3 regions of the Shewanella sp. NKUCC06_TVS genome follow, and region 1 is predicted to be linked to each of the others. Evidence: predicted binding sites of a transcription regulator. Region 1 holds the regulator's gene; each other region holds the start of a gene.
The links. The regulator MetJ, encoded in region 1, represses methionine synthesis genes. The targets are predictions, from matches to a motif close to TAGACGTCTAGACGTCTA.
Positions count from the first base shown of each region.

Region 2: metE (5-methyltetrahydropteroyltriglutamate--homocysteine S-methyltransferase) is a predicted target of MetJ. The motif match lies at 2,045-2,062, and genes of this name have one in related genera.
Region 3: metH (methionine synthase) is a predicted target of MetJ. The motif match lies at 1,769-1,786, and genes of this name have one in related genera.

Region 1 covers NZ_JAHKQX010000004.1:197,873-201,157, forward strand. The annotation lists gene KO531_RS06235 (bifunctional aspartate kinase/homoserine dehydrogenase II) at 1-428, opposite strand, end outside; gene metB (cystathionine gamma-synthase) at 440-1,603, opposite strand; gene metJ (met regulon transcriptional regulator MetJ) at 1,816-2,130, shown strand; gene KO531_RS06250 (sulfite exporter TauE/SafE family protein) at 2,265-3,008, shown strand; gene nrfD (NrfD/PsrC family molybdoenzyme membrane anchor subunit) at 3,115-3,285, opposite strand, start outside.
Region 2 covers NZ_JAHKQX010000002.1:342,904-346,188, forward strand. The annotation lists gene metE (5-methyltetrahydropteroyltriglutamate--homocysteine S-methyltransferase) at 1-1,934, opposite strand, end outside; gene KO531_RS03570 (LysR family transcriptional regulator) at 2,135-3,040, shown strand; gene KO531_RS03575 (HDOD domain-containing protein) at 3,120-3,285, opposite strand, start outside.
Region 3 covers NZ_JAHKQX010000008.1:36,668-39,952, forward strand. The annotation lists gene metH (methionine synthase) at 1-1,644, opposite strand, end outside; gene KO531_RS10475 (histidine phosphatase family protein) at 1,914-2,639, shown strand; cobalamin riboswitch at 2,861-3,054, shown strand; gene KO531_RS10480 (ABC transporter ATP-binding protein) at 3,153-3,285, shown strand, end outside.

The DNA.
Region 1 (3,285 bases):
ACATGGCTTGCTGCCACGCCAGATTCGCGCAGCAGCGCCGCCATTAAACGTGCCGACCAACGTTCGCCAAAACTCACCACATGGTTGATTTGGTATTCGTTGCGCTCATCTAAAGACAACAAGCTGATGAGTTGCGCTTTATCAGTGGCCAAACGCTCACGCAGATCTCGGGCTTGTTCATTCGACAACAACTGCTCAATCAACCCCTGTTGGTAGCTGATCAGCACTTGTAATTCTTCTTGCCATAGCTGACCCGCATCACGCAGCGCTAATAATTTATACAGGAAATTCGTGCTTTTACCCGCCGCAGAGACCACCACGAGATCATCACTATGACCGTGGGTTAACAGGATATGGGCGACTCGGCGATAACAATCGGCATCCGCTAAACTGGAGCCACCAAATTTATGTAAGTGACAACGTGCCATCTATTATTCCTCTACTGACAAGCCGCAACGGCGGCTAATCCTGCTTGAATATCTGCAACTAAATCGGCGGCATCTTCAATACCCACCGATAGACGCAATAGGGTTTCCTTAATACCTGCCTCAAAACGCGCTTGCGGCTCCATGGCTCTGTGGGTCATAGTGGCGGGCACTGCAACTAAACTTTCGACGCCACCTAAACTTTCCGCCACGCTAAATAAGCTGAGTGCACCTAAAAAGGCCACCACTTCGGCCTCGCCGCCTTTGAGCTCAAAGCTCAGCATAGCGCCAAAGCCCTGTTGTTGCTTGGCCGCAATGGCGTGACCTGGATGATCCGCAAGACCGGGGTAATAGACTTTGCTCACCACAGGGCTTTGGGTTAATACCTCAATAATACGCTGGGCATTGGCTTGATGCTCGCGAATACGCACCGCTAAGGTACGCAGGCCGCGCAGGGTCAGATAACTGTCGAAGGCTGAGCCCGTTAAGCCTAGAGTGTTCGACCACCAATGTAAGCTTTCGCCGATTTGCGCGTCTTTGGCGACCACAGCGCCGCCGACCACATCGCTGTGACCATTGATATATTTAGTGGTGGAGTGGATAACGATATCCGCGCCTAACAATAGGGGTTGTTGCAATATTGGCGATAAAAAAGTGTTATCTACCACCACCAGCGCGCCGACCCCATGGCTCGCCTTAGCAATGGCTTCGATATCTACCACACGCAATAACGGGTTCGATGGGGTTTCGAGCCACACCATCTTGGGATTCTGCGCAATAGCGGCGGCTAACGCTTGGCTGTCGGTTTGGTCGACCACAATGAGCTTAAACTGGCCTTTCTTCGCCAAGTTGGTAAATAAACGGTAGGAACCACCATAGCAATCATGGGGCACAACTAATAGGTCATCAGGGCCGAGCAAAGTGGTCACTAAGGTGATGGCCGCCATGCCAGTGCACGTCACTATGCCAGTGGCGCCCTTTTCTAATTGGGCTAATGCTTCACCTAAAATGCAGCGAGTTGGGTTGCCTGAACGACTGTAATCGAATTCGCGGGGATTTTTATGACCATCGAAGGCGTAATTAGTCGACAAATAAATCGGTGGCACAACTGCGCCATATTGAGTATCGCTTTCGATACCCTGACGCACTGCCAGTGTGGCTAATTGACGCTCTGCCATGGGTGGACTCCTAAATTCGATAGACTGATAGAGATGTCTGGACGTCTAAATGTACCTAAGCCCAACGCCATCGTCAATAGGCGTGAAGACGTTTAGACGTCTGAACATAAAGAAATCTGTTTGCAATCACAAAGAAATAGTAGCAATAATTTGACTGTTCTTTGTAAGGGTTTAAAATCTGCCCCGAATTTAGCGTTATAACAGGTGAGTCAATGACTGAATGGAATGGGGAATACATCAGCCCCTATGCTGAACATGGCAAGAAGAATGAACAAGTAAAAAAAATTACTGTGTCTATTCCGCTCAAAGTGCTTAAGGTCCTCACGGACGAACGTACTCGTCGTCAGGTCAATAATTTGCGTCACGCCACCAACAGCGAGCTGTTGTGTGAGGCATTTTTGCACGCCTACACTGGCCAGCCATTGCCCAACGATGAAGATCTGTCAAAAGATAATCCAGACAGCATTCCCGCAGAAGCCAAGTTGTTGATGGATCAAATGGGAATCGAGTGGGAAGACATGGAATAGCGACTCGTCGCTTTCAAAGTCATATCACAGTGCTCATCAATAGGGATCGTTAACGATCCCTTTTTGTTTATACCCAAGCGACTTCAAACTTTAAATTTCACCATCTTGAGTTGGTTTGGGATATAGGAAATCCTATGTTTTCTATGATAGATCCACAGACACTCGCCTTAGCCTCGCTGGTCGTGTTTCTGGGCGCCTTAACCCAAAGTCTGATTGGGTTTGGACTTGCGGTTGTCGCCAGTCCTTTGCTGTATATCGTCGATCCACAACTTGTACCTGCGCCTGTTATTGCTATGGGTTTCTCCATCGCCCTGCTGACCTTAGTGCGTGAACGCGGTCACTTAGAATTCAATGGCTTGCAATATGCGCTCCTAGGTCGCGTGCCCGGCGGTTTTATCGGCGCGAGCCTGTTGCTGTTTGCGCCTCAGCCCATACTGGGTTTATCCATCGCCGCCATTGTGACTGTCGCAGTGATCCTCAGCCTGTATAAATTCAGCCTGCCAGTGAATAAGAAAACCCTCTTCGGTGCAGGTGTGGTTTCAGGGATCTTCGGCAATATCGCCGCGATTGGTGGCCCACCGATGGCGATTTTGTTGGCAGGCAAAGATGCCTCGCAGTTTCGCGCAGCGCTGTCGGCCTTCTTCATTTTTAGCTCCATGATTGCACTGATCATTTTAGCGATCACTGGCTTATTAGAATTAAAACATCTGTGGCTGTCGTTGATGCTGCTCCCCTCAGTGATTTTAGGTTACTTAGTCGCAGGACGATTAGTGGGCCGTGTCGATAAAGAGAAGACAAAGATGGCGACGTTAGTCCTGTGCAGTATCAGCGCCTTAGTGCTAACGGTGAAGTCGGTTATCGAGTTATTACCCCAATAAGCGTCCTGCTTATACTGGCAAACCTTCTCACGATTCAAACAATAAAAAAGCACTGACATTGCCAGTGCTTTTTCTTTATCTATCAATATGTAAAGCCAGCTTACACTCAGCTTAAATAGCTTTGCCCTGCGTACACAATAAAGTGTCTTAAGGCGAGTACGCCCGTTAAGCTCGCACAAGCCACCATGATCATCGCGCCCTTAGTGTGGCGAGTCGCGGCGGGTAGCAGCATAAACAGCAATGGAATACCAAAACCTATACCGACAACGCCTATCCA
Region 2 (3,285 bases), on a different contig from region 1:
TAACACATGTGGGTGTGGATTTGAGTCTCATCAGTCACGCCAGCAGCGCTGAGTTTAAAGGCATTCACCGCCCAATCTAAGTAGGCTTGCCATTCACTTTGTTTCAATGGCAGACCTTCACGGAAGGCGGGCTCATCAATTTGTATAATACCAATACCGGCATTTTGTAAGTCCACCACTTCATCACGGATCGCCAGCGCCAGCTGAGTCGCAATCACATCGCGGCCGATATCTTCACGGGCGAATGACCAATGCAGAATCGTCACAGGACCAGTTAACATGCCTTTTACAGGTTTGTCGGTGAGACTTTGGGCAAACTCGGCCCAATCGACCGTCATCGCCTTTGGACGACTGACGTCACCATAGATCAACGGCGGCTTAACACAGCGTGAACCATAACTTTGCACCCAACCATTTTTGGTAAAGCCAACGCCCGCAAGCTGCTCACCAAAGTATTCCACCATATCGTTGCGCTCGGCCTCACCATGAACCAGTACATCGATACCGAGTTTAAGCTGGCGGTCGATTGTATCGCGGGTGACTTGCTGCAATTGCTCTGTATATTGTGCATCACTCAGATCGCCCTTGCGCCAACGACTGCGTAGTCCACGGATTGCTGGTGTTTGTGGGAAGGAGCCAATGGTGGTGGTCGGCAACAGAGGTAAACGGTATTTCTGCTGCTGCACAGCTTGGCGTACGCTGAAATCACTGACGCGCTCATAATCGGCAGATGTCAACGCGGCAACGCGGGCAATCACTTGACTGTCGGCGGCCTGCGCTTTCGCCTCACGGCGTGCCAAACAGGTTTGCACAATCTCTTTTGCCGCGATAGATTCAGGTGCCAGTAGCAATTGGCGCACATTGGCCAGTTCGAGTAATTTTTGCTTCGCAAACGCGAGTTGTTGACGCAGCGCAGGCTCAAGCGTGGCTTCCACCTCTAAATCCACAGGGCTATGCAGGAGTGAGCAAGAAGTACCGATCCACAAGCGATCTCCGAGATCACGGGCAACCGCGCCTATGCGTTCGGCAATCAAATCCACCTCTGCCGCCCACACGTTGCGACCATTGACCACACCCGCCGACAAAATTTGATCTTGACCAAGCGCATTGGCAAAGACTGCCAATTGATCCGGCGCTGTGACTAAATCGACATGCAAACCCGCGACCGGCAAGGCTGATACCAGTGCTTGATGGTGAGCGATACCGCCGTAATAACTGGTAAGAAGGATCTTCACCTTCGCAGTGCTGAGTGCTTGATACGCCTCAGTCATAGCCGCTTGCCATTCGCCATCCAATTCCAATGCGAGAATGGGCTCATCGAGCTGTACCCAATGCACTCCCTGAGCAGCAAAACGCGCCAAAATGTCAGCATAAGCAGCTAATAAATTCGGTAATAAACTTAACTTATCGAACTCTTGACTCACAGTTTTAGCAAGGTGCAAGTAACTAACTGGGCCGAGTAGAACAGGTTTGGCTTTATAGCCTAGTGCTTGCGCTTCGCTGACTTCATCGAAAAATTGCTCATAGGCAATCGAAAACACTTGGTTTTGGCTGAGCTCAGGTACCAGATAGTGATAGTTAGTATTGAAATACTTGGTCATTTCAGAGGCTGGCGCATCTTGGCCCGTTGGCGCTCTGCCGCGGGCAACACGGAATAAAGTATCGAGATCGATTGCCCCTTCACCACGATGACGATCAGGAATGGCATTTAAAGTCGCGCTTAAGGTCAGCACTTGATCATAAAAGGCAAAATCACCTACGGGAACTTGCTCAATGCCCGCAGCAGCTTGCCACTGCCAATGGGTGCGGCGAAGTTCACTCGCCACTTCACGTAATTCCGCCTGAGTGCTCTCACCACGCCAGTATTTTTCTAAGGCAAATTTCAATTCACGACGACGCCCAATACGGGGAAACCCAAGACTATTTAATTGCATACACTATCTTCCTTTATTTGAGATAAGCCATATTCGGCACTTGCACCCACCAGATTGTTTTCTCTTGGCACTTTTCAGCATTTCAGCCTTGATAAATAACAATGGGCGTCTGGACGTCTAGAAGTTTATTGTGTTAGTCTCTATGCCAGCAACCGAATTGATTTCAAGCACAACATGAGCGAAATTCACTTGGAGTGAACATGATCGAACTAAGACACCTGCGAACCTTAATGGCCCTGAAAGAAAGCGGCAGTTTGGCGGGCGCAGCCAAAAAACGTTTTGTCACTCAATCCGCCCTCTCCCACCAGATTAAGGAGCTGGAGCAAAGGATTAACTCGCCCATTTTTGTGCGTAAGAGTAAGCCACTGTCATTCACCCAAGAAGGTGCACGCCTGCTGCATCTGGCCGAAGAAATTTTGCCTAAGGTGTTAGAAACCGAGACAGATTTGAAGAATGGGCTGGAAACCGAAACCAATCAGTTGCGGGTCGGCATTGAGTGCCATAGCTGTTTTCGCTGGTTAATGCCTGTAATGGAGCAATTTAGGCAAGATCATCCGGCAGCCGAGTTAGACTTATCGAGCCGTCATCTGTTCGACTCGCTCAATGCCTTAGAAATGGGTGAACTGGATATTGTATTAACCTCAGATCCTGTGCCTGGGCATTCACTCGCCTACCAGCATTTGTTTGATTTTGAAGTGAAGTTAGTGGTTGCTAAGGATCATCCTTTAGCGAAAGAAGCCTATGTCACCCCTAAGCAATTAGCACACTTGCCTATTATCAGTTATCCAGTGCCGTTGACACGTTTAGATATTTATCGCCACTTTTTAGAGCCTGCGGGCATAGAGGCGGGCGAGCAAAAAACCTGTGATTTAACCATGATGTTATTGCAACGCATCGCCTGTAAAGACGGCATAGCCGCACTGCCAAGCTGGTCGATTAATGAAGGACATGGACTGAGTCTCGCTACGGTAAAACTCGGCCAAGAAGGTCTGAAACGACCGCTATTTGGTGCCTATCGCCGCCACAGTGCTAACTCTGCATTGATCCAAAATTGGTTACAACTGGTGGCGAGGGAAGGTTTATCCCGCCAGCAGAAGACGAATTAATGCGGGTGACATAGAGTAAAAAGCCTGCGAATGCAGGCTTGTTTATTGAGTCAAATGACTATTTCATAGCATCGACAAATTACAGCGGATTCATCAACAATCCACGCATAGACAAGACACGGCGCAGTATCAACCCTGATGAATTAGGATTACGGGTCTGACGCAAATTATGGGCGATCATAAATTCTTGACGCAGATCCTGATCGAGATCTAACGCCTCGAACGCTTCGATGGTTAAGGTCTGT
Region 3 (3,285 bases), on a different contig from region 1:
GTTGTCGTGTTCATCGATACCCGTGGCGATAGCGAAAATGTTCGGGTCGAAGATGATGTCTTCGGGCGGAAAGCCGACCTTATCGACCAACACCCGATAAGCGCGGGTACAAATTTCGATTTTACGCGCTTTAGTGTCGGCCTGACCCTGTTCGTCGAACGCCATGATAATGGCCGCCGCGCCGTAGCGTTTCACTAAGGTGGCTTGCTCGATAAACTTGGCTTCGCCTTCTTTAAGGGAAATCGAGTTAACTATGCCCTTGCCTTGAATACATTTGAGGCCAGCTTCGATCACTTCCCACTTAGAGGAGTCGATCATAATCGGTACGCGGCTGATGTCGGGCTCAGAGGCTATTAAGTTTAAAAACTTGTGCATGATCTCGGCGCCATCGAGCATGCCTTCGTCCATGTTGATGTCGATGATTTGCGCGCCGCTTTCGACCTGCTCGCGGGCGACATCGAGCGCTTGCTCAAACTTGCCTTCTTTGATCAGCTTTAAAAACTTAGCCGAGCCTGTGACGTTGGTGCGCTCACCCACGTTAACGAACAGGGATTGGGCGTCGATAGTCAGTGGTTCCAAACCGGCCAAGCGGCAAGCGACCGGAATGTCCGGCAAAATACGTGGATCGTGACGGCTCACTGCTTCGCGGATCACGCGGATATGTTCAGGCGTACTACCACAACAACCACCGATAATATTGAGCATGCCTTCGCGCGCCCAATCTTCGATCACATTCGCCATGTCTTCTGGCGTTTCATCGTAACCGCCAAACTCGTTCGGCAGGCCAGCATTCGGATGCGCCGACACATAACACTCACTGATGCGGGATAATTCTTCGACGTACGGGCGCAGCTCTTTTGGCCCAAGTGCACAGTTAAGACCGATAGATAAGGGCTTGATATGGCGAAGGGAATTGTAAAAGGCTTCGGTCGTTTGGCCAGTCAGTGTGCGGCCAGAGGCATCGGTAATGGTGCCCGAAATCATGATCGGCAATCTGTCTTTAGAATGCTGACCAAATAAGTCATCGAATACGGATTCAATCGCAAACAGTGCGGCTTTGGCGTTTAAGGTATCGAATATGGTCTCGACCATAATGATATCCGCGCCGCCTTCAATCAGCGCCTTAGTGGATTCTTTGTAAGCAGTCACTAACTCATCGAAGCTGACGTTGCGATAGCCAGGGTCGTTCACATCAGGGCTAATCGAACACGTACGGTTAGTGGGGCCTAACACACCGGCGACGTAGCGTGGAATGCCTGTGGCAGCAAAGGCTTCATCACAGGCTTCACGGGCGAGGCGCGCGCCGACTAAGTTAATTTCGGCGGACAGTGACTGCATGTCGTAATCGGCCATGGCGATGGTGGTGGCGTTAAAGGTGTTGGTTTCAATGATGTCGGCACCGGCGTTTAAGTAGTCGGTGTGAATTTGTTTGATGATGTGAGGCTGTGACAAGACCAAGAGGTCGTTGTTACCTTTGACATCCGTGTGCCAATCTTTAAAGCGTTCGCCGCGATAGTCCTCTTCTTCCAGCTTGTAGCCTTGGATCATAGTGCCCATTGCACCGTCTAAGATCAGAATGCGCTCTGCAAGCTGTTTGCGAATGTCTGCTAATATTTGGCTGGCTTTGGTTGAGGGTATCGTCATAAATAGTTACCTTAAATACAGCTAAGTTAAGTCCAAAAATCGGCCATTGTTATGCTAAGTGCATTTTATTGTCGTCAGCCGACATTTTTTGAATACTTGTTCTTAAAAATTTGTTTTGGACATTTAAACGTATAGACGTCCATAATACGCGACTTATGATTGTCAGGGCAAGATGAAAGTCAAAGGCATTAGGAGCGAGAATCGAGAATCAAGAATTTAGGCCCTCGGCTTGAGTTCCTAGCATCTAGTCCCTAACTAAAAAGGCATATATGAAACAAGTTCGATTGTTATTGTTGCGCCACGGTGAGTGTGAAGGCGGCGCTATCTTGCGGGGTCGTGTGGATGTGCCTTTAAGCAAAAAGGGTTGGCAACAAATGTCGGCAGCAGTTGAGTCACAGGCCAGCGTGTGTAGCGCGATTTATAGCTCGACTTCACGCCGCTGCGCCGATTTTGCCCACGCTTTCGCCGCCGAGCTGCATTCGACGGCAGCACTGATATCTGAGTCAAGGCCATTACAGGCGCAGTGTTTGTCGGGTTTACAGGAAATTGATTTTGGTGATTGGGATGGTTGTCGGCTCGATGAACTGTATCAACAAGAGGGCGAACACTTAGCGGCGTATTGGCAAAATCCTTGGCAAACTCCGCCGCCTAATGGTGAAACTATGGCAAGTTTTGAGTCGCGGGTGAATGGGACGATTGACCAGATACTCGCCGCTGAGTTTGAACGATTGACCCTTGACTCACATAAAATGGGTAATGAAAACAGTGCCATTAATGAAAACGCTGACAATATGCCAGCCACTCAAGTGTGGGTCGTGAGCCACGGCGGGGTGATCCGTCACTTAATGGCGCGTGCCCTAGGGGTTGAACGGGCGGTGGGGTTTTATAGTCAACTCGATTTACCCGTGGCGGCCGTGGTGACTATTAATGTGCTGCAAGATGAACAGGGTGCCTGCTATTGGCGTTTAGATTGGCCGAGTGGGCGCAGGTGTTGAGGCCTTATTTCACGACCTAGGCGATATGGTGTAGGCGTGATTGTTTGGCGAGAATAAGCTGACATGAAAATATTCTGATTTAAACAGCATTGCCTAATGGGATAGATGTAGGATAATGCTTTTCCCTGACGTTTGAACGAGATAGCGTATTACATGCGCAATGAGTGATAACGTCGCAGAAATAGGTGTTGGGAATAGACTCTCTTTGTTCGAATCGCTCCGTTGTTTTAATTCACAGTGGCGTTGTTAACAAAGAGCATATCAACCCAAACATAATAGGGAATCGGGGAGCTGCTCGTCAGTCAGCCCGAACTGTGCCCGCAACTGTGAGTAGTTTAAAGAAGCGCCTAGATTCTAGAGCCTAGCTCCTTCTTTTCTACAAGTCAGGAGACCTGCCTATTTCTGTTATCGCTGCGTGCAGCCTTAGTTCTCGAGCGGGTGACTCGAGGGAGCAGATGACAATATGCACAACCTTTTTTATACAGGTTTGGACTCGATAGGAGCGCCGCTTAGGTGAAACTTTCCGCAATCCAAACTAACAGCCCCGTGAATGACAGTGACACTAACCCATCATTGGGCCCGTCAGTCGCGCTCAATGTGAGTCATTTGAGCTGGTGTATCGATGGCAAAACCATACTTTCCGATA